Regions from separate parts of the Streptomyces sp. NPDC046805 genome, predicted to be linked through region 3. Evidence: riboswitches for the same ligand, from Rfam matches in the RefSeq annotation. Region 3 holds a riboswitch; each other region holds the start of a gene.
What was found. A riboswitch is a leader RNA that binds a small molecule or an ion and turns the genes downstream of it on or off. The one in region 3 is predicted to bind thiamine pyrophosphate.

Region 1 (5,293 bases), on a different contig from region 3:
GATCAGCCGAGTACGACGATGTCGGCCGCGTCGAAGTCCACGCCGACCTCGGCGCCCGGCTCCGGTGCCTCGCGCAACGGGCAGGCCGCCTCCAGGCGGGGGCCGTCCTCGGGCTGGAGGTGGACGGCGACGTGCGTGCCCTTGAAGGTGCGCGCGGACACCGTGCAGCGCAGTCCCTCGCCGGCCGGCACCAGCCGTACCCCGGCGGGCCGCACGAGCAGCGTGCTCCGGCCCTGCGGCGCACCCTCGGGCACCGGGAGCTTCCCCCACGGGGTGACGGCGGCCCCTTCGGCGACGTTCGCCGCGACGACGTTCTCGAAGCCGAGGAACCGCGCCACGAACGCGTCGGCGGGCCGCTGCCAGACCTCAAGTGGCGTACCGGACTGGGCGATCCGGCCGTCCCGCATCACCACGACCCGGTCGGCGAGCGCGAACGCCTCGCCCTGGTCGTGCGTCACGGCCAGCACGGTGGTGCCCAACCGGCCGAACAGCTCCCGGAGTTCGACGACCAGCCGCTCCCGCAGCGAGCGGTCGAGCTGGCCGAGCGGTTCGTCCAGCATCAACAGCCGGGGCCGGGGCGCGAGAGACCGGGCCAGCGCCACACGCTGCTGCTCGCCACCGGAGAGCCCGGCCACGGCCCGGCGGGCGGCCCCCGGAAGCCCGACGAGATCCAGCAACTCCCCTATTTCCGTGACCTGTTGCTTCTTGGAAGCGCCCTGCATCCGCAGCCCGAACGCCACGTTGCCGCCCACGTCCCGCTGCGGGAACAGCTGATGGTCCTGGAACATCAGCCCGACCCCCCGCCTGTGCGCGGACACCGCCGCCTGGTCTCTCCCGTCGAGCGACACGCGCCCGGAGTCCAGGGGCTGCAGTCCGGCCACGGCCCGCAGGAGCGTCGACTTGCCGCTGCCGCTGGGCCCGAGCACGCAGACGATCTCGTGCTCGGCGACGTCGAGGTCGACGGCGTCGAGCACGGCCCGTCCGCCGAAGCGCACGGTCGCGGCCTGAAGGCTCAGCAGACCCGGCTGCATCAGAACTCCCCTGTCCGATCGGTCCGCAGCCGCTCCAGCACCAGCAGCGCCACCGCGCACACCACCATCAGAATCGTCGAAAGGGCCATCGCCTGGCCGTAGTTGAGGTCACCGGGCCGCCCCAGCAGCCGCGCCACGGCGACCGGCAGCGTGGGCTGATCGGGCCGCGCGATGAACACGGTCGCCCCGAACTCCCCCAGCGACACGGCGAAGGCGAACCCGGCGGCGATCAGCAGCGCCCGCCGCACCATCGGCAGGTCGACCTCCCGCCACACCCGCCACGGCGACGCCCCGAGCACGGCCGCCGCCTCCCGCAGCCGCCCGTCGACCGCCCGCAGCACGGGCAGCATGGTCCGTACGACGAAGGGCACGCCGACCAGCGCCTGCGCGAGCGGGACCAGGATCCAGGACTGGCGCAGGTCCAGCGGCGGCTTGTCCAGCGCGACGAGGAAGCCGAAGCCGACGGTCACGGCGGAGACGCCGAGGGGCAGCATCAGCAGCGCGTCGAAGCCCCGCACGATCCGGCCGGCGTCGCCACGGGCCAGCGCTGCGGCGGCGAGAGCGCCGATGACCACGGCGACGGCGGTGGCGGCGACGGCGTACTCGAGCGAGTTCCCGATCGCCCAGATCGGCGCCACCAGGAACGTACCGCCGTCCGTGCGGGTCAGGGCGCGGTAGTACCCGAAGTCCGGTGCCTCCAGGGATCGCCCGACCAGCACGGCGAGCGGCAGCAGCAGGAGTACGGCGACGGTGGCGAGCACGCCCGCCAGCACCGCCCGCTGCCCGGCCCCGCGCGGCCGGCGCGCCGTCACCGAGGCGTCCACCAGCCGCAGCGTGCTCTCCCGCCGCCGTACCGTCCAGGCGTGCACGGCGAGGACGGCGCCCACCGCGACGAACTGGACGAGCGTGAGGACCGCGGCCGTGGAGAGGTCGAAGAGCTCGGACGTCTGCCGGTAGATCTCCACTTCGAGGGTCGAGAAGGCGGGGCCGCCGAGGATCTGCACCACGCCGAAGGAGGTGAAGGTGAACAGGAACACCATCAGTGCGGCGGCGGCCACGGCCGGAGCCAGCGCCGGCAACGTGACCGTGCGCCAGGCCCGCAGCGGCGAGGCGCCCAGCATCCGCGCGGCCTCCTCCTGGCGCGGGTCGAGCTGGGCCCACAGCCCGCCCACCGTCCGTACGACGACCGCGTAGTTGAAGAAGACGTGCGCCAGGAGGATCGCCCACACAGTGGTGTCCAGCCGTACGCCCCACAGGTCGTCGAGGAGCCCGCCACGTCCGACGAGCGCCAGGAACGCCGTACCGACGACGACCGTGGGCAGCACGAACGGAACGGTGACGACAGCCCGCAGGACCTGCTTGCCCGGGAAGTCGAGCCGGGCGAAGACATAGGCGCCGGGCAGCGCGACCAGGAGAGTCAGCGCGGTGGAGACAAGCGCCTGCCAGGTGGTGAACCACAGGACGTGCCGGATGCCGGACTGCGAGATGACATCGACGACACGGCCCAACCGCCAGACACCGTCGGCCTTCAGGCCCCGGGCGACGATCGCGACGACGGGCCAGGCGAAGAAGACGGCGAAGAACGCGACGGGCCCGGCCATCAGCCCGAGCCGCGCCGCGCCCCCGCGCTTGGTCGCCGCTACTTCAGTACGAGCGACGTCCACGACTTGACCCACTGGTCGCGGTTGGCGGCGATGTGGCCGGGGGCCATGGTCTCGGGGTCCTTGGCCTGGGGGCCGTACTTGACGAACTCGGCCGGCGCCTGGGCGCCCTTGACCACGGGGTAGACGAACATGTTGAGCGGCATGTCGTTCTGGAACTCGCGACTCAGCAGGAAGTCGATGAGCGCCTTGCCGCCCTTGGTGTTGCGGGCGTTGCTCAGCAGTCCGGCGTACTCGGTCTGCCGGAAGCAGGTGCCGGTCGCCACGCCGGTCGGGGCGGTGGTGGGCTTCGGGTCGCCGTAGATGACCTCGGCGGGCGGCGAGGAGGCGTACGAGACGACGAGCGGCCGGTCGCCGTGCGCCTTCATGCCGCCGGCGGAGCCGGAGAACTCCTGGTCGTACGCCTGCTCCCAGCCGTCGACGACCTTGACGCCGTTGGCCTCGAGCTTCTTCCAGTACCCCTCCCAGCCCTTGTCGCCGTAACGCGCGGCGCTGCCGAGCAGGAAGCCGAGGCCCGGCGAGGAGGTGGCGGCGTTCTCGGTGACGAGGAGGTTCTTGTACGCGGGCTTGGCCAGGTCGGCGAAGGTCTTCGGCGGGGTCAGCCTGTGCTTGCTGAAGTACGCCTTGTCGTAGTTGACACAGATGTCGCCGGTGTCGATGGGCGTGACCCGGTGCTTGCCCTGGTCGACCCGGTACTGCGGCTGGATCAGCTCAGCACCCTTGGCCTGGTACGGCTGGAACAGCCCGTTGTCGAGAGCGCGGGACAGCAGGGTGTTGTCGACGCCGAAGAAGACGTCGCCCTGCGGGTTGTCCTTGGTGAGGATCGCCTTGTTGACGGCCTGCCCGGCGTCGCCGTCCTTGAGGACCCTGACCTGGTAGCCGGACTGCTTCTCGAAGTCCTTGAGGACGCTCTTCGAGACGGCCCACGAGTCGTGGCTGACGAGGGTGACGGTCTTGGAGTCCGCGCCCCCCTTGCTGTCGTTGCCCGTGGGTCCGCACGCGGACAGCGTGACGAGGCCGAGGCCGACCGCGGCGGCCACTGCGGTCCTGGTGTGCTTGATCTGCACTGGATTCCTCCTGGGGTGACCAGGAAGAGACGCGGCCCTGTCCGGGCCCCGCGAGGAGGCCCGGACAGGGCGCAACAGCTTGAGTGATGTCCGAACTCCCTACCCAGAATGACCTGGGCGAGGTTCAGAGGGTCTGCGGCCCGGTTGCCGCACTCTCAGCGCTGTGGCGCTCCCCTGTCGGAATATGACGATGTATGAAGTTGTACGGCGTAGTGCAGGCCCCAGAATACCGCCAGGCCCCCGCCGGTCTACCGTTCGGTCGCCGCCAGCTGACCGCAGGCCCCGTCGATCTCCTGACCGCGGGTGTCCCGGATGGTGACGGGCACCCCGTGGGCCGCGATGGCCTCGACGAAGGCCTTCTCGTCCTCGGGCCGGGACGCGGTCCACTTGGAGCCGGGGGTCGGGTTGAGCGGGATGAGGTTGACGTGCACGGGCTTGCCCTTGAGCAGCCGGCCGAGCCGGTCGCCGCGCCACGCCTGGTCGTTGATGTCCCGGATGAGCGCGTACTCGATGGACAGCCGGCGCCCGGACTTGGCCGCGTACTCGAGCCCGGCGTCCAGCACCTCGCGCACCTTCCACCGCGTGTTCACGGGGACGAGGGTGTCGCGCAGCTCGTCGTCGGGCGCGTGCAGCGAGACGGCGAGGCGGCACTTGAAGCCCTCGTCGGCGAAACGGTGGATCGCCGGGACGAGCCCGACGGTCGACACGGTGATCCCGCGCTGCGAGAGGCCGAGCCCGTCGGGCTCGGGGTCGGTGAGGGCGCGGATGGCACCCACGACGCGCTTGTAGTTGGCGAGCGGCTCGCCCATGCCCATGAAGACGATGTTGGACAGCCGGGCGGGACCACCGGGAACCTCACCGTCCCGCAGCGCCCGCATCCCGTCCACGATCTGGTGCACGATCTCGGCCGTGGACAGATTCCGGTCGAGCCCCGCCTGCCCGGTCGCGCAGAACGGGCAGTTCATGCCGCAGCCCGCCTGCGAGCTGATGCACATGGTCACCCGGTCCGGGTAGCGCATCAGCACCGACTCGACGAGCGTCCCGTCGAACAGCCGCCACAGCGTCTTGCGCGTGCTGCCCTGGTCGGTCGCCAGGTGCCGTACGACCGTCATCAGCTCAGGCAGCAGTGCCTCCTGCAGCTTGCCGCGCGACCCGGCTGGGATGTCGGTCCACTCCGCCGGGTCGTGCGCGTACCGCGCGAAGTAGTGCTGCGAAAGCTGCTTCGCACGAAACGGCTTCTCGCCGATCGCGGCAACGGCTTCCTTGCGCTCGGCGGGCGAGAGATCGGCGAGATGCCGCGGCGGCAGCTTGGCTCCGCGCGGGGCGACGAAAGTGAGTTCTCCGGGCTTAGGCATGGCCTCACCAGTGTCGCAGATCCAATTGGGTGACCTGCGGCTGTCAGTCTCCACGACTGTCATCAGTAGTCGTCGCCGGCCCAGGGACGGCCCGAGAGCGCGCGCTCGAGTGGGTGGGATGATCTCCCCGAAGGGGTGGGCATGGACATGTTTGAGCTGATGGAGTGGCTGGCCGAGCG
Region 2 (5,293 bases), on a different contig from region 3:
GGACCTGTTCCGCAAGTTCACCAAGCGCTTCTCCTTCCGTGACGAGGGCGCCGACGCCGTGCGTTCCCTGCTCGATACATACGGCGGCACCCGGATCGTTCACGGTCACAGCCCGATCCCCTATCTGCTGGGCGAAGTCGGCTCCGAGGACGGCGAGGACGACGCCGGTCCGGTCGTCGAGGGTCCGCACGTCTACGCCGACGGGCTCGCCATCGCGATGGACGGCGGAGTGACCATGGCCGGAAAGCTGTTGGTTCAGCAACTCCCCCTGGATATCTGAGCGTTCAACGGGCAGGCGTCCCCCAGACGGCAGGCGTGCGGGCGGGCACCCAATTTCCGGCAACCCCCTGTCACCTCGTGCCGTCGCGGCTCTACCATCGGCTTATCCGTAGCAGGCTCCCCTCCGTTTCTGCCCGACGGGCTCGTCGGCGTGCGAGCCCCAAGCCCTACGGAGCATCGGGGGATGCACATGAACAGCGTTCCGCAGCACCTGCTGAGTGAGGACCGCCAGGACTACGAGCGGATCCTCGACGAGGCGCTGCGCTCCGCCCCACATCGTCCGGAACTGGCCGCTGTCGGACAGCGGCTCAACCCTGAACAGCTGCGCACCATGGCGCTCAACGCCACCGCACTCATCACGACGGCCGCGGCGGCCGAGTACCAGCACTATGTGAAGGTCCGCGAGCAACTGCGCCATCCGGCGTCGTCCACCCCGTCGTCCGCGCGCGAACCGGGCTCCGAGGAGTCGGCACCTGGCGCGGTGGCGATCGCCACCGCCCTCGGCGAGGCCGCCGAGACCAACGGCGCGGGCGCCATAGCCGTCGTCGCGGTGCTCGCTCCCTTCCTGGCCGGAACGGCCGCGGCGATCTTCCTGCTCGTCGGCTACATCCTGAAGATGCTCGACCCCCAGCCGGCGTTCGCCCAAACCATGCTCACCGCGGGCTGGGCTTTCGGGGCCATCACCGTCGTCGGAATCCTCGTCGCCGCCGTCGGGCTGCTGCTCACCGCTCTGCGCAACAGCCCCTCGCTCGAACCCGGCCCGCACGACGAGGCGAACGCGGAAGTGAGCCGCGCCAGGGAGGCCTGGCGGGAGGCCCTGCTGGAGCACGGCATCGTGCCCTTCCTGCAGGCCGCCCTCACCGAACCCGGCACCGCCGCACTGCCCAGCACGGCCCCTTCAGCACCGGCCGGCCGCATGCCGCGCCTCGGCTACGACCGTCCGGGCTTCAGCAGCCCCGACGACGGAACCGCAGCGGGCCAGCGCCCGAGCTTCAGCAGCCCGGACTACTCGAGCCCGGACTTCGGAGGCCCTGAACACCAGCCGGATTAGCCCGCATCAGCGCCCTCGCGGTTGCACCGTTCCGGACAGCTCATGGCTCGTACAACGGCACGAAGTGGATGACCGCTTCCTCGTAGGGATGAACCTTGAGGACTGCCTCCTGGACCGCACGAGCCTGTTCCTCGTGACAGACCGATTCGATCCTGCACTCCTTGCCGTGCTGTACCGCGCCGACTTCGCCGTCATAGGGATGGGAGCCGGGCAGCGACAGCCAGGTGCCGGTGACGCGCCAGACACTGGCACACCGGGCGTACTCACCCACCCGGCCTGCGCCGGCCGCGTGGAGAGCGTCGATCACTCTCTCCGCATGACTCTCCGGGACGGACACCTCGATCTTCAGACGCGCCATGCCCGGACACTAACAACCGGCACGGGTCCACAGGTGCGGTGCGGTCCGCGCCCCGGTCGTGGCGTGGGGCCAGTGGGGAGCGTGGACCGCCCGTGGAGGTGCCTCAGTCAGCGATCGGGAGATACACCCGGTTCCCGCCGGCCGCGAACTCCTTCGACTTCCGCAGCATCCCCTCGGCGACCTCCTCGGAAGACGCCGCGTCAGCCGCCGCACCGCCGAACCGCTCCGTGATGCTGTGGCTGATCTTCATGCTGCAGAACTTCGGTCCGCACATGGAGCAGAAGTGAGCCGTCTTGGCGGGCTCGGCCGGCAGGGTCTCGTCGTGGAACTCCCGTGCCGTGTCCGGGTCCAGGGCGAGGTTGAACTGGTCCTCCCACCGGAACTCGAACCGCGCGTCGGACAGCGCGTCGTCCCACTCCTGCGCACCTGGGTGCCCCTTCGCGAGGTCGGCTGCGTGGGCGGCGATCTTGTAGGTGATGACGCCGGTCTTGACGTCGTCACGGTTGGGCAGGCCCAAGTGCTCCTTGGGCGTGACGTAGCAGAGCATGGCCGTGCCCCACCAGGCGATCATCGCGGCACCGATGCCGGAGGTGATGTGGTCGTACGCCGGCGCGACGTCCGTCGTCAGCGGGCCGAGGGTATAGAACGGAGCCTCATCGCAGATCTCCTGTTGCAGGTCGATGTTCTCCTTGATCTTGTGCATCGGGACGTGTCCCGGGCCCTCGATCATGGTCTGTACGTGAAAACGCTTGGCGATCGCGTTGAGTTCCCCGAGTGTGCGCAACTCCGCGAACTGCGCCTCGTCGTTGGCGTCCGCGATCGACCCCGGCCGCAGACCGTCGCCCAGCGAGTAGGTGACGTCGTAGGCGGCGAGGATCTCGCAGAGCTCCTCGAAGTTCTCGTACAGGAACGACTCCTTGTGGTGGGCGAGGCACCACGCCGCCATGATCGAGCCGCCGCGCGAGACGATGCCGGTCTTGCGGTTCGCGGTGAGCGGCACGTACGGCAGGCGTACGCCCGCGTGGACCGTCATGTAGTCCACGCCCTGCTCGGCCTGCTCGACGACCGTGTCCTTGTAGATCTCCCAGGTCAGTTCCTCGGCCCTGCCGTCGACCTTCTCCAGGGCCTGATAGAGCGGCACCGTGCCGATGGGGACGGGGGAGTTGCGCAGCACCCACTCGCGGGTGGTGTGGATGTTGCGGCCGGTGGACAGGTCCATGACCGTGTCGGCGCCCCAGCGGGTCGCCCAGGTCATCTTCTCGACCTCCTCCTCGATGGAGGACGTCACCGCCGAGTTGCCGATGTTGGCGTTGACCTTCACCAGGAATCGCTTACCGATGATCATCGGCTCGATCTCGGGGTGATTGACGTTGGCGGGCAGCACGGCCCGTCCCGCCGCGATCTCCTCGCGAACGACCTCCGGGGAGACGTTCTCCCGGACGGCCACGTACTCCATCTCGGGCGTGATCTCGCCCCGGCGGGCGTACGCGAGCTGCGTGACCGCGCTGCCGTCGCGGCTGCGGCGCGGCTGGCGCGGCCCCCCGGGGAAGACCGCGTCGAGGTTGCGCAGTCCGCCACGCGGCGAGGTGTGCTTGATGCCGTCGTCCTCGGGCCGGACGGGGCGGCCCGCGTACTCCTCGGTGTCGCCGCGGGCAACGATCCAGTTCTCCCGCAGCGGCGACAGGCCCCTGCGGACATCGGTGTCGACGAGTGGATCGGTGTACGGGCCGGAGGTGTCGTACAGCGTGACCGACTGCCCGTTGGTGAGGTGCACCTGACGGACCGGCACGCGCACGTCGGGCCGTGAGCCCTCGACGTACCCCTTGTGCCAGCCGATGGACTTCCCGGCCTCCTGTGGCTGTTCACCCTGAGCGGAGGCAGGCGTGCGTGCGTCCTTGTTGGTCATGAGACCTACTCCCTACGCCGGCATTACCCGGTAACAGGTTCAGCGGTCGACGCAGCGGTTTCCGTTCGTCGCTGGTTCCGTGTGGAACGCCGTTCGTTCCACGTGAAACATCGCGAATACGGAGGTCAGCGCCCTCTCAGCCCGGTGCTCCGAGCTCCCGCGTGTGCAAAGGTGACTCCACGCTAGCGTCAATTCGGGCGCGGTGACCAGTGGGCCCCTGTCGTTCTTGCGATGATCGGTCGGTGACCACGACGCAGCAGCCTCCGTACCCGCCGCCCGAGCCGCCGCGCGGACACGACGCCCGCCGCGGCGGCGCACATGGTGGTGGACAGGTCCGCCGGCACGGTGGTGAACACGGCCATCAGGGACCGGATTTCAGCGGCGGACACGGCCAGGAGCACGGCCATGGCGTCGATGGCGGCCACGGGCACGGCCACTCGCACAGTCACAGCCATGGCCCCGCCGCGCCCGTCTCCAAGCATCTGCGCAAGGTGATCGCGGCCGTCCTGATCCCGTTCACGGCGGCGGTCGTGGTGGGTCTCGTGGTGCTCTGGCCCGGTGGAGCACCCCCGCACAAGCGCACCGGCGTCGGCTTCGACCGGCAGACGCAGCAGGCGACGGTCACCAAGGTCGTGGAGGTGAGTTGCGGATCGGTGAACGCCTCGGGAGGCGCCCCGGCCGGCGACCCCTCTACCGCCGAGGGCACCTCCGCACCGCAGCAGGCGAAGGGCAGCTGCAAGAAGGCCACGGTCCGCGTCGACACCGGCAACGACAAGGGCCGTACGTTCACGGAGCTCGTGCAGCCTGATCAGACACGGCAGTTGCACCAGGACGAGAAGGTCGTGGTCGCGTACGAGCCTTCGGCGCCGAAGGACCTGCAGTACTCGGTCACCGATGTGAACCGGCAGTTCCCGATGGCGCTGCTCGCCGGGATCTTCGCGCTCGCCGTCGTGGTGGTGGGCCGGATGCGCGGTGTCATGGCGCTGGTCGCGCTGGCCGTCAGCTTCCTGGTGCTGACCCTGTTCATCCTCCCCGCGATCCTCCAGGGCTCGAACCCGTTGGTCGTGGCGGTCGTCGGGTCGAGCGCCATCATGCTGATCGCCCTCTACATGTGCCACGGCCTGTCGGCACGTACGTCGGTGGCAGTGCTGGGCACGCTCGTCTCCCTGTCGCTGATCGGCGCCCTCGGCTCGGAGTTCATCGGCTGGGCCGCGCTCACCGGCAACACGGACGACAGCACCGGCCTGATCCACGGCCTGTACCCGTCGATAGACATGAGCGGCCTGCTGCTGGCCGGCGTCATCATCGGTTCGCTGGGTGTCCTGGACGACGTGACGGTGACGCAGACGTCCGCCGTCTGGGAGCTGCACGAGGCCAACCCGACGATGGGCTGGCGCGGGCTGTACCGGGCCGGCATCCGCATCGGCCGCGACCACATCGCCTCGGTCGTCAACACGCTCGTCCTCGCCTACGCCGGTGCCGCACTGCCGCTGCTGCTGCTCTTCTCCATCGCGCAGAGCAGCGTGGGGACGGTCGCCAACAGCGAGTTGGTGGCCGAGGAGATCGTGCGCACGCTGGTCGGCTCGATCGGCCTGGTCGCCTCGGTACCGGTCACCACCGCCCTCGCGGCCCTGGTGGTGTCGGCCGACCGGCCGGGGCAGCAGACGGCGGCGCCTCCGGCAGCCCCGCTGGCGGCGGC
Region 3 (5,293 bases):
TCCACAGGACGAGGGCGAAGCCGAGTACAGCCGCGATGGCGGCGGCGAGCGGCCTGGGCAGGCGCACTCCGGCGGTCTGCAGGGCGAGCGAACCGCTGTAGTCGTTCATCGCGTTGCTGCACACCGAGGAGATCGCGATGGCCAGCAGGCCGAACGCACCGGCTGCCCCGCCGCCCAGCAGACGCTGCACGCCCGCGGCGGTCTGGTCGGTCAGCAGACGTCCGGCCCACAGACCCAGCGTCTCCACCCCCACGTAGGCGGCCGTGATGCCCAGCAGCGTGTACCAGAACATCCGCGGCCGGGAGGCGCGGGCGGGCAGGTAGCGGCTGAAGTCGGAGGCGTACGGCGCCCAGGACAGCGACAGACTCAGCGCGACGGTGCTGGTCAGGATGAACGCCCCGACCTGGTCGGGGCCGTGGACGGTACCGGACGTCGGCAGCGACGCCCCGTGCAGGAGCGCGACGCCGAGTGCGACGAACGCCGCGCCCAGAACGAACGTCATCACGCTCTGGAGCCGGTGGATGACCTCGTAGCCGAAGACGCCGAGCACGCCCTCCAGCACCAGCACCGCGAGCACGCCCAGCCAAAACGGCCAGCCCAGCAACCGGGCGAGCGCGTCCCCGCCGAACAGTCCGATCAGCGCGTCCCAGGCTATCGACGACAGCCACTGAAGAACCCCCGGGAGCGCGACCGCCCGTCCGAACGCAAGCCGCGACAACGGGAGTTGGCCGGTACCGGTGACGTTGCCCCACGTACCCAGGTAAGCGGCCGGCACGGCACCGAGCACAGTGCCCAGCGCCATGGCGGCGAAGGCCGACCAGAAGCCGAGGCCCAGCGCGATGCCGATGGTGCCGGAGAACACCCCGGTCATGGTCAGGTTCGGCGCGAACCAGACGGTGAACAGCCGCGCGGGCCGGCCGTACCGGTTGTCCTCGGGCACCGGACCGATGCCGTGCTGCTCGACGGAGAGGTCGCGCGAGCCCGTGGGCATGCGCCCGTCGAACACGGCGTGGTCGATGGTCATGAACGCTTCCTGGAGATCGGGGACGGGACCGGCGGGACGCGTGTCCGCCGATGCCACAGTGTCATCACATGGCACACGGCATTGTCGTCACCGGGGTGGCGGGTGCCGTCACCGGGGCGCCGCGGCGTCGCCGGGCGCTCCCCGTCGGACGGCCCCGCGTCAGGCTCCCGTCACCAGGGCGTTAGCATGTTCGACGAGACACGGGGTGCCCCCGCCGGGGGCTGAGATCACACCCGTCGAACCTGATCTGGCTCGTACCAGCGAAGGGATGTCGCGCATGACGCGCCCTGCCGACGATCTGACCGCCCACTGCGCCGAGGCTCTCGTACGGCTGCGGGAGTCCACACCCCTGGTGCAGTGCCTCACCAACGGCGTGGTCACCAACTTCACCGCCAACGTGCTGCTCGCCCTCGGCGCGACCCCGGCGATGGTGGACATCCCCCAGGAGGCGGGACCGTTCGCGAAGGCGGCCTCCGGTGTGCTGGTCAACCTCGGCACCCCGCACGCCGAGCAGCGGACGGCCATGGCGGAGGCCGCCGAGGCCGCGGCCGGCTCCGGGACGCCGTGGGTCCTCGACCCGGTGGCCGTCGGATCGCTGCCGGTGCGCACCGCGCTCGCCCGGGACCTGCTCGCGTTCGCCCCGAGCGTGGTGCGCGGCAACGCCTCGGAGATCATCGCGGTGGCCGGGAACGGATCGGGCGGGCGCGGCGTGGACGCGACCGACGGCGTCGAGGCCGCCGCATCCGCCGCAACCGCGCTGGCCCGGTCCACCGGCGGTGTCGTCGCCGTCTCGGGGCCCGTCGACCTGCTCACGGACGGGCGCCGGACCGTGCGGGTCGCCAACGGCGACGTCCTGCTGACGCGGGTGACCGGCGGCGGATGCGCCCTGGGGGCGGTCATGGCGGCCTTCGCCTCGCTGGTGGCAGCGAACGGCGACCGGCTCGCCGCGACCGCCGCCGCCGTCACGGTCTACACCGTCGCCGCGGAAGTGGCCGCGGCACGCGCCGCGGGGCCCGGCAGCTTCGCCGCCGCCTTCCTCGACGCGCTCGCCGACCTGGACGAGGCCCAGCTCACCGAGCGGGCGTCGGTCTCGTGGGCGTGATCCCCGCCGTCCCCGGCCGGCCCGACTACTCCGTCTACCTGGTCACCGACACCGCGCAGTGCGCCGCCCGGGGCCGGGACGTGGTCGCGACGGTCGCCGAGGCGGTGGCCGGCGGCGCCACCGCCGTCCAGGTGCGCGAGAAGGACGCCTCCGCGCGCGCCTTCCTCGACACGGTGCTGCGCATCGCCGCGGTACTTCCGGAACGCGTCGCGCTGTTCGTCAACGACCGGGTTGACGTCTTCCTCGCGGCCCGCGCGGCCGGCGCCCGCGTCACCGGTGTCCATGTCGGCCAGTCCGACCTGCCGCCCGACGCCGTCCGCGCTCTCGTCGGACCCGACGCCGTCCTCGGCCTGAGCGCCGCCACTCCCGCCGAGTTGCGGGCCGCTGCCCAGAGCCCCGCCCGCGTGGACTACGTGGGCATCGGGGCCCTGCACGCGACCCGCACCAAGTCCGACGCCCCGCCGGCCCTCGGCCACGACGGCTTCGCCTCGCTCGTACGCGCCGTACGACTGCCGGCCGTAGCGATCGGCGGCGTCCGCATGGCCGACATGCCGCTGCTGCGGGCGGCCGGTGCGGCAGGCGGAGCGATCGTCTCGGGCGTCTGCGCCGCCCCCGACCCACGGGCTGCCGCGCAAGCCTACGCGCACGCATGGGCCGCGGGAGACGACTAGAGGGACGCGGCCGTGACCTTGCCGAACCGCGTGCCGAGCATCCTGGGATCGCCTCCGGCAAGGTTGCCGGAGGCGGGGAGCAGCCGGGCCCATGTCTCCAGCGCCTCGACGGTCGGCCGCGTCTGTCTCCCCCCCCAGGACGGCTAACGGCTGACGGCGGCATGCGGGCCTTGATGGCCTGCACCTGATGTAGTCGACGCCCCTGCTCGAGTTCGCAGCGCGAAGTTCCCGTCCCGCTCTCCAGGCACCGCCCTCCACCAGAAGATCACGTCGGGGTTCGCGGCGGAGCCGCAGCGCGCCCCGCGACGACGTGGGATTCGCCGCGCGGCGCGGGTTGCGGCTGGCCGGTGGATCAAGGTGCGGTGCCTTTCCCGTGCGGCACGAGCCGCCCCTTCAGCACGCACCGTTCCCAAATCCGGGCGAAACGCTGGTTGAAAAATCTGCTCATCACTCATTGACGGGTGCCGACGCGACTGCAATCGTTCTCTGACATCGGTTTCAGTGACGAAACGGGAGTTCCGCAGTGAGCACCATCCACGATGTCGCTGCCCGCGCCGGGGTCTCCGCGGCCACGGTCTCCCGGCACCTGCGCGGACAGCGCGTTCGGACCGCGGAGGCGATCCAGGAGGCCATCGACGCGCTGGGCTACCGGCCCAGTGTCGCCGCACAGTCGCTGAAGTCCGGGCGTACCCACACGATCGGCGTCGTGGTTCCCGACATCACCAACCCGTACTTCGCCGCCGTCGTGAAGGGCATGGAGTCGGCCTCCCGGGACCGTGGCTACCGCATCCTGCTCGCCAACAGCGACGAGAGCAGCGAGCGTGAGGACGTCGTACTCACCGACATGATCCATCAGGTCGACGGGGTGATCCTGGCGCCGACGACGGAGCAGGACGAGACCCCGCTTCATATCCGCGACGCGGGTGTGCCGTTGGTGTTCGTGGACCGCGACCTGACGGGCGGCGAGCACTTCGACGCCGTACTGGTGAACAACCATGAGGGTGGCCGGCAGGCGGCCTCCCATCTGCTGTCGCTCGGGCACACCCGGATCGCCGCCATCAGCGGCCAACAGGAATCGACACCCGGGCGGCACCGCCGCGAGGGATTCGTGGAGGCACTGGCCGAGGGCGGCGTGGAACTCCCCCCGGAATTCGACCTGATCGGTGACTTCCGGGAGGAGAGCGGCTACCAACTCACGCTGCAGCTGCTGTCCTCGGCCGAGCCGCCCACTGCCCTCTTCACGGCCAACAACCTCATGACCGTAGGTGCGTTGAAGGCGCTGCACGACATGCGCATCGGCGTCCCCGACGATGTCAGCGTCATCGGCTTCGACGACCTCGACACCGGGCCGCTGCTGAATCCGCCCCTCACCGTCATCGACCGTCCCATGGTCGAACAGGGCGTCCTCGCCATGCGCTTGCTGCTCCAACGGCTCGGCCAGGACGACGACCGGGACCGCGGATCCCGTCGGATCACACTCGACACCAAGCTCGTCCAACGCGGCTCCACGGGAGTTCCGCGGCGATAGCCCGGGACCGGCGACCCGGCCGGAATTCGGCCGAGCTCCGGCACACAACGGCGCCAGCACAGCACAGACACACTCCGACAAGCACAACTCCGCAGGGGCACAAGGGCACAGCCACTCGGCCGTGTCTCTCCCCCGCTCATGCCAAAAACAGGAGGAGGACCGCGATGACCCGGACCGGTGTTCTCGTCGTCGGCAGCATGACCGCGGACGTCACCGCGTTCAGCAGGCGGCTGCCACAACCCGGCGAAACGGTGCTGGGGGACGACTTCACCCTCGTCCTCGGCGGCAAGGGGGCCAACCAGGCCGTCGCCGCCGCCCGGGCGGGCGCGCCAACCTGGATGGTCGGTTGCGTCGGACAGGACCTCTTCCGGGACCTCGTGCTGGACGGCCTGCGCGCCCACGGCGTACAGACCTCCGAGGTCCGTACGGTCCCGGACCGCACCGGCGTCGCTCACATCCGTGTCGATGCCTCCGGTGAGAACGACATCGTCATCACGCCGCTGGCGAACGCCGCGCTCACGCCCGACATGGTCGACGCGAGCATCACCGAGACCCGGGACCGCACGCGCGTCATGCTGCTTCAGCTGGAGGTACCGGCCGAGGTCACACGGCACGCCGCGCGGGCGGGTGCCGACGCCGGGTTCACCGTCGTACTCGATCCGGCTCCCGCGCAGCCGCTGCCGGACGACATCTGGGCGTACGTCGACATCGTCACCCCCAACGAGAGCGAGGCCGGCGCCCTGACCGGCATCACCGTGGACGGTCCCAAGTCCGCTGAACGGGCCGGCCGTTGGTTCCTCGACCGAGGCGTGTCGCACGCGCTGATCACGCTCGGCGGCGCCGGGGCGGTCTCGGTCACCGCGGACGCGGTCCGGCACTTCCCGGCCTTCCCGGTCACCCCCGTCGACACCACGGCGGCCGGTGACGCCTTCACCGGCGCGCTCGGCGCGGCCCTCGCCGCCGGCCTG
Region 4 (5,293 bases), on a different contig from region 3:
ATGTCGACACCGCCGGCCAGCACCGCGTCCAGGAACTCGGCCAGGTCGCCCTGGCGCCTCCGGGCGTCCGTGCAGAGGTAGAGACGGGCGTCGGCGAGCCGGGCACGGGCGGTGGCGGCGGTGTCGGACATGGCGGTGCATCCCCCGGGGTGTCAGTGATCGGTGGCCTGCGGGCCACGGTGTGCGTGGTCGGCGGTTGCCGGGGACGCCACGGTGAGCGTGGCGGCCCGGCACCGCAGACGTACGGGCCGCGGCCGCGCCGCCCCGCGAGGGACACGCGAGGCCACGGCCCGTACGCCGGATGGTGTTCGGGTCAGACGGCGAGCGCCTGGGCGCGGCGCTTCACCTCGGTGCCGCGGTTCTCACTCAGCGCCTGGGCGGGCGTCCCGGGCAGGGACGGGTCGGGGGTGAAGAGCCACTCCAGCATCTCTTCGTCGCTGAAGCCGTCGTCCCGCAGCAGCGTCAGGGTCCCGGAGAGGCCCTTGACCACCTTGTCCCCGTCGATGAAGGCGGCGGGGACGTGCAGCGCGCGGTTCTCGCCACGGCGTACGGCGATGAGCTGGCCCTCCTTGACCAGCTGCCGCACCCGTGTCACCTCGACACCGAGCATCTCGGCGATCTCGGGGAGGTTGAGCCAGGCGGGGACGAGAGCATCGGTCTTTGCGTCAATCTCGGTCACGGAAACAGCGTGCCATCCCGGACTGACAGTCGGAAGTCGGGCCGGTCCAACCTGGGACTTTTCGGCTCAAACAACTGCTTCCTTCAGCGGGCGCGCGGGGTCGGCCAGCACCCCCGGGTCCACCCGTGCGCCGCTCTCGATCAGCCGTCGCCCCTGGGCCAGGTCCCGCGGCCTGCCCACCGCCAGCAGCGCGACCAGCCGGTCCTCGCGCAGCCAGCAGACGGTCCAGGCCGCGGCGGCGGGCTCGCCGCGCCACAGCAGCGTGTCGGCCGACGCGTGGTGTCCCGCGTACTGGACGAAGCGTCCGAACTGCTCGGACCAGAAGTACGGCACCGGGTCGTAGACCACGTCCGCCTCGCCGAGGATGGTCGCCGCGACCGCGCGCGGGCCCTGGAGGGCGTTGTCCCAGTGGTGCACGAGCAGCCGCTCGCCGTAGCGCCCCGAGGGGAACGAGGCGCAGTCGCCGACCGCGTACACGTCCGGGGCGGAGGTGCGCAGGTGCGCGTCGGCCACGATCTCGCCGTGCGCGCCGAGCTCGATGCCGCAGCCGGCGAGCCAGCCCGTGGCGGGGCGCGCGCCGACACCGACCACGACGGCGTCCGCGGGCAGCCGCGCACCGTCGTCGAGGACGACCGCGCCCGGCTCGACGCGCTCCACGCGCGCGTGGGTGCGCAGGGCGGCGCCACTGTCGGCGTACCAGGCGGTCATCGGCGCGGTCACCTCGGCGGGAAGCGCCTCCGCGAGCGGGCGGTCGGCGGCCTCGACGACCGTCACCGAGCAGCCCGCCTCGCGCGCGGCCGTCGCGAACTCGGCGCCGATCCAGCCCGCGCCGACGACCACGATGGCGTGCTGCCGGGCGAGCACGGGCCGCAGCCGTTCGGCGTCGTCGAGGGTGCGCAGCAGATGCACACCGGGGACGCCCTCCGCACCGGGAAGGCGGACGGGCTCGGCGCCGGTCGCGAGGACGAGGACGTCGTACGGGACCGGGCCCGCCTCGGTGTCCAGTTCGTGGTCGTCGGGGCGCACGCCCAACGCCTCGCGTCCCAGCAGGAGTTCGATGCCGAGCGTCTCGAAGTCGATGTCGAGGGCCGAGCCCTCGGCCTTGCCGAGCAGGATCGCCTTGGACAGCGGCGGCCGGTCGTACGGCTGGTGCGGCTCCGCGCCGATCAGTGTCAAGGGGCCGCTGAAGCCCTGTTCCCGCAGGGCGACCGCGGTCTGCACCCCGGCCATCCCGGCGCCGACGACGACCACGCGCCGCCCCGGTGACATGCCCTGTCGCTCCGTCTGCTCGCTCACCCGATCACCATAGACAATCGCAATACCGTCGGTCAGGGGGTGTGCTGGGCGGGCGGGGTCCCGGCGGGCCGAGGCTCTCTCGCGGGCTTACGGGCGCGGCACGCCGCGGGCTAGGGTGACCACCAGTACAAGCACTCGCGGGAGCCCGGACGCACCGGGCTGAGAGGGAGGCTGGCGGCCTCCGACCGTACGAACCTGATCCGGGTCATGCCGGCGAAGGGAGGGGCTGGACGCCCATGCCGTCTCGTACCTCGGACGTCCTCGTCGTCGGGGGCGGAATCATCGGCCTGGTCACGGCCTGGCGGGCCGCGCAGCGCGGGTTCGCCACGGCCGTGGTGGACCCCGAGCCCGGTGGCGGGGCCGCGCAGGTCGCGGCCGGGATGCTGGCCGCGGTCACGGAACTCCACCACGGCGAGCAGACCTTGCTCGGCCTGAACCTGGAGTCGGCCCGCCGCTACCCGGACTTCGCGGCCGAGCTGACCGAGCTGACCGGCCACGACCTCGGCTACCGCCGCTGCGGCACGCTCGCGGTCGCGCTGGACGCCGACGACCGCGCCCACCTGCGCGAACTGCACGCGCTGCAGCAGCGGTCGGGGCTGGACTCCACGTGGCTGTCCGGCCGGGACTGCCGGCGCCTGGAGCCGATGCTCGCGCCGGGCGTGCGCGGCGGGCTGCGGGTCGACGGCGACCACCAGATCGACCCGCGGCGGCTGGCGGCCGCGCTGGTGGCCGCGTGCGAGCGGGCCGGGGTGGTGTTCCACCGCGCGTGGGCCGAGCGTCTCGACGTCGTGGGAGGCCGGGCGGCCGGCGTCACCACGGCGGACGGCACCGGGCTGGGCGCGGGCCGGGTGGTGCTGGCGGCCGGGAGCCTGAGCGGTCGGCTCACGGGCGTGCCGGAGGACGTACGACCGCCCGTGCGGCCGGTGAAGGGGCAGGTGCTGCGGCTGTCCGTGCCGCGGCGGTACGCGCCGTTCCTGAGCCGCACCGTGCGGGCCGTGGTGCGCGGCAGCCAGGTCTACCTGGTGCCGCGGGAGAACGGCGAGCTCGTCGTCGGCGCGACGAGCGAGGAGCTCGGCTGGGACACGACGGTGACCGCGGGGGGCGTGTACGAGCTGCTGCGGGACGCCCATGAGCTGGTGCCGGGGATCACCGAGCTGCCCCTGGCCGAGACCCGCGCGGGCCTGCGCCCCGGCTCCCCCGACAACGCGCCGCTGCTCGGCCCGACCGCCCTCGACGGGCTGCTGCTGGCCACCGGGCACTTCCGCAACGGCGTGCTGCTCACGCCGGTCACCGGGGACGTCATGGCGCACGCCCTGGCCACGGGCGACCTCCCGGAGGAGGCGCGCCCGTTCACGCCGCTGCGCTTCGGCGCCGTACCGACCGCACCCACCGCACTCACCGCACCCACCGCACTCTCGGAGCAGCCCGCATGAACATCTCCGTCAACGGCCGGCGCCGGGAGGTCGAGTCCGGCACGGCGCTCGACGCCCTGGTGCAGACCCTCACCACGGCCCCCTCGGGAGTGGCCGCCGCACTCAACGAAACCGTGGTCCCGCGCGCGCAGTGGCCGTCCACTCCCCTCGCCGAGGGAGACCGCGTCGAAGTCCTCACCGCCGTCCAAGGAGGCTGACCCATGGCCGACGACCCCTTCGTCCTCGGCGGTACGTCCTTCACGTCCCGCCTGATCATGGGGACCGGAGGTGCGCCCAGCCTCGATGTGCTGGAGCGGGCGCTGGTCGCCTCCGGCACCGAGCTGACGACCGTGGCGATGCGCCGGGTCGATCCCGGGGTGCACGGGTCCGTGCTGTCGGTGCTCCAGCGGCTCGGCATCCGCGTGCTGCCGAACACGGCGGGGTGCTTCACGGCGGGCGAGGCCGTGCTGACGGCCCGGCTGGCCCGGGAGGCGCTGGGGACCGACCTGGTCAAACTGGAGGTCATCGCCGACGAGCGGACCCTGCTGCCCGACCCGATCGAGCTGCTGGACGCGGCGGAGACGCTGGTCGACGACGGGTTCACGGTCCTGCCGTACACGAACGACGACCCCGTGCTGGCGCGGAAACTTCAGGACGTGGGCTGCGCGGCCGTCATGCCGCTCGGGTCACCGATCGGCTCCGGGCTCGGCATCCGCAACCCGCACAACTTCCAGCTGATCGTCGAGCACGCGCGCGTGCCCGTGATCCTGGACGCCGGAGCGGGCACGGCGTCGGACGTGGCGCTGGCGATGGAGCTCGGGTGTGCCGGTGTGATGCTCGCCTCGGCCGTGACGCGGGCGCAGGAGCCCGAGCTGATGGCCGGGGCGATGAGGCACGCGGTGGAGGCGGGACGGCTGGCCCGGCGTGCGGGGCGCATCCCCCGCAGGCACTTCGCCGAGGCGTCTTCTCCTGCGGAGGGCCTGGCGGTGCTCGATCCCGAGCGGCCTGCGTTCTGAGCGGGGTTGCAAAGCCGCCCCGGCCTCCCACCTGCGCACCACCCGTTCACCGCCGATCGGGACGGGGACCTTTCCCGTGGGGATTCATCGCCGTCGGCGGCTGCGGGCCTGTGCGAGTGACGCGTCACAAGTGCGCTGCAGGAACACCCTGATCCCGGTCTGGCCGGGCGTCGTGTCAGTCGCCCCTCGTAGACTCGCTGCGTGGATACGACCCTTCAGGACCCCCTCGTCGGCCAGATGCTCGACGGCCGCTATCGCGTCGACGCGCGGATCGCCGTCGGCGGGATGGCCACGGTCTATCGGGCCCTGGACACCCGTCTGGACCGCATACTCGCGCTCAAGGTGATGCATCCGGCGCTGGCCGCCGACGGCTCCTTCGTCGAGCGGTTCATCCGCGAGGCGAAGTCGGTGGCCCGGCTCGCGCACCCCAACGTCGTGCAGGTCTTCGACCAGGGCACCGACGGGTCGTACGTCTATCTCGCCATGGAGTACGTCGCCGGGTGCACCCTGCGTGACGTGCTGCGCGAGCGGGGAGCGCTGCGGCCCCGCGCCGCCCTGGACATCCTGGAGCCGGTGCTGGCCGCGCTCGGCGCCGCGCACCGGGCCGGTTTCGTGCACCGGGACATGAAGCCCGAGAACGTCCTCATAGGGGACGACGGGCGCGTCAAGGTCGCCGACTTCGGGCTCGTGCGGTCCGTGGACACGGTGACGAGCACCACGGGGGCCGTCCTCGGCACCGTCTCCTACCTCGCGCCCGAGCAGATCGAGCAGGGCACCGCCGACGCGCGCGTCGACGTGTACGCGTGCGGTGTCGTCCTCTACGAGATGCTGACCGGCGCCAAGCCGCACACCGGTGACTCCGCCGCCGCGGTGCTCTACAAACACCTCCA

Region 1: it holds a riboswitch for thiamine pyrophosphate, as region 3 does, so the genes downstream of both, ABZ910_RS07915 (thiamine ABC transporter substrate-binding protein) here and thiM (hydroxyethylthiazole kinase) in region 3, are expected to answer to the same signal.
Region 2: it holds a riboswitch for thiamine pyrophosphate, as region 3 does, so the genes downstream of both, thiC (phosphomethylpyrimidine synthase ThiC) here and thiM (hydroxyethylthiazole kinase) in region 3, are expected to answer to the same signal.
Region 4: it holds a riboswitch for thiamine pyrophosphate, as region 3 does, so the genes downstream of both, thiO (glycine oxidase ThiO) here and thiM (hydroxyethylthiazole kinase) in region 3, are expected to answer to the same signal.

What each region holds. Positions count from the first base shown of each region.
Region 1 is NZ_JBEYYC010000005.1:45,715-51,007, forward strand. It holds gene ABZ910_RS07905 (ABC transporter ATP-binding protein) at 3-1,031, opposite strand; gene ABZ910_RS07910 (iron ABC transporter permease) at 1,031-2,632, opposite strand; gene ABZ910_RS07915 (thiamine ABC transporter substrate-binding protein) at 2,671-3,759, opposite strand; TPP riboswitch at 3,838-3,945, opposite strand; gene rlmN (23S rRNA (adenine(2503)-C(2))-methyltransferase RlmN) at 4,008-5,114, opposite strand.
Region 2 is NZ_JBEYYC010000003.1:32,702-37,994, forward strand. It holds gene ABZ910_RS04640 (metallophosphoesterase) at 1-280, shown strand, start outside; gene ABZ910_RS04645 (hypothetical protein) at 464-1,330, shown strand; gene ABZ910_RS04650 (hypothetical protein) at 1,371-1,688, opposite strand; gene thiC (phosphomethylpyrimidine synthase ThiC) at 1,792-3,594, opposite strand; TPP riboswitch at 3,587-3,765, opposite strand; gene ABZ910_RS04660 (YibE/F family protein) at 3,837-5,293, shown strand, end outside.
Region 3 is NZ_JBEYYC010000036.1:9,834-15,126, reverse strand. It holds gene ABZ910_RS30700 (cytosine permease) at 1-1,024, opposite strand, end outside; TPP riboswitch at 1,216-1,310, shown strand; gene thiM (hydroxyethylthiazole kinase) at 1,302-2,126, shown strand; gene thiE (thiamine phosphate synthase) at 2,117-2,797, shown strand; gene ABZ910_RS30685 (LacI family DNA-binding transcriptional regulator) at 3,321-4,325, shown strand; gene rbsK (ribokinase) at 4,490-5,293, shown strand, end outside.
Region 4 is NZ_JBEYYC010000002.1:301,821-307,113, forward strand. It holds gene thiE (thiamine phosphate synthase) at 1-131, opposite strand, end outside; gene ABZ910_RS04135 (Rv2175c family DNA-binding protein) at 314-679, opposite strand; gene ABZ910_RS04140 (FAD-dependent oxidoreductase) at 746-1,975, opposite strand; TPP riboswitch at 2,103-2,214, shown strand; gene thiO (glycine oxidase ThiO) at 2,212-3,408, shown strand; gene thiS (sulfur carrier protein ThiS) at 3,405-3,605, shown strand; gene ABZ910_RS04155 (thiazole synthase) at 3,609-4,403, shown strand; gene pknB (Stk1 family PASTA domain-containing Ser/Thr kinase) at 4,605-5,293, shown strand, end outside.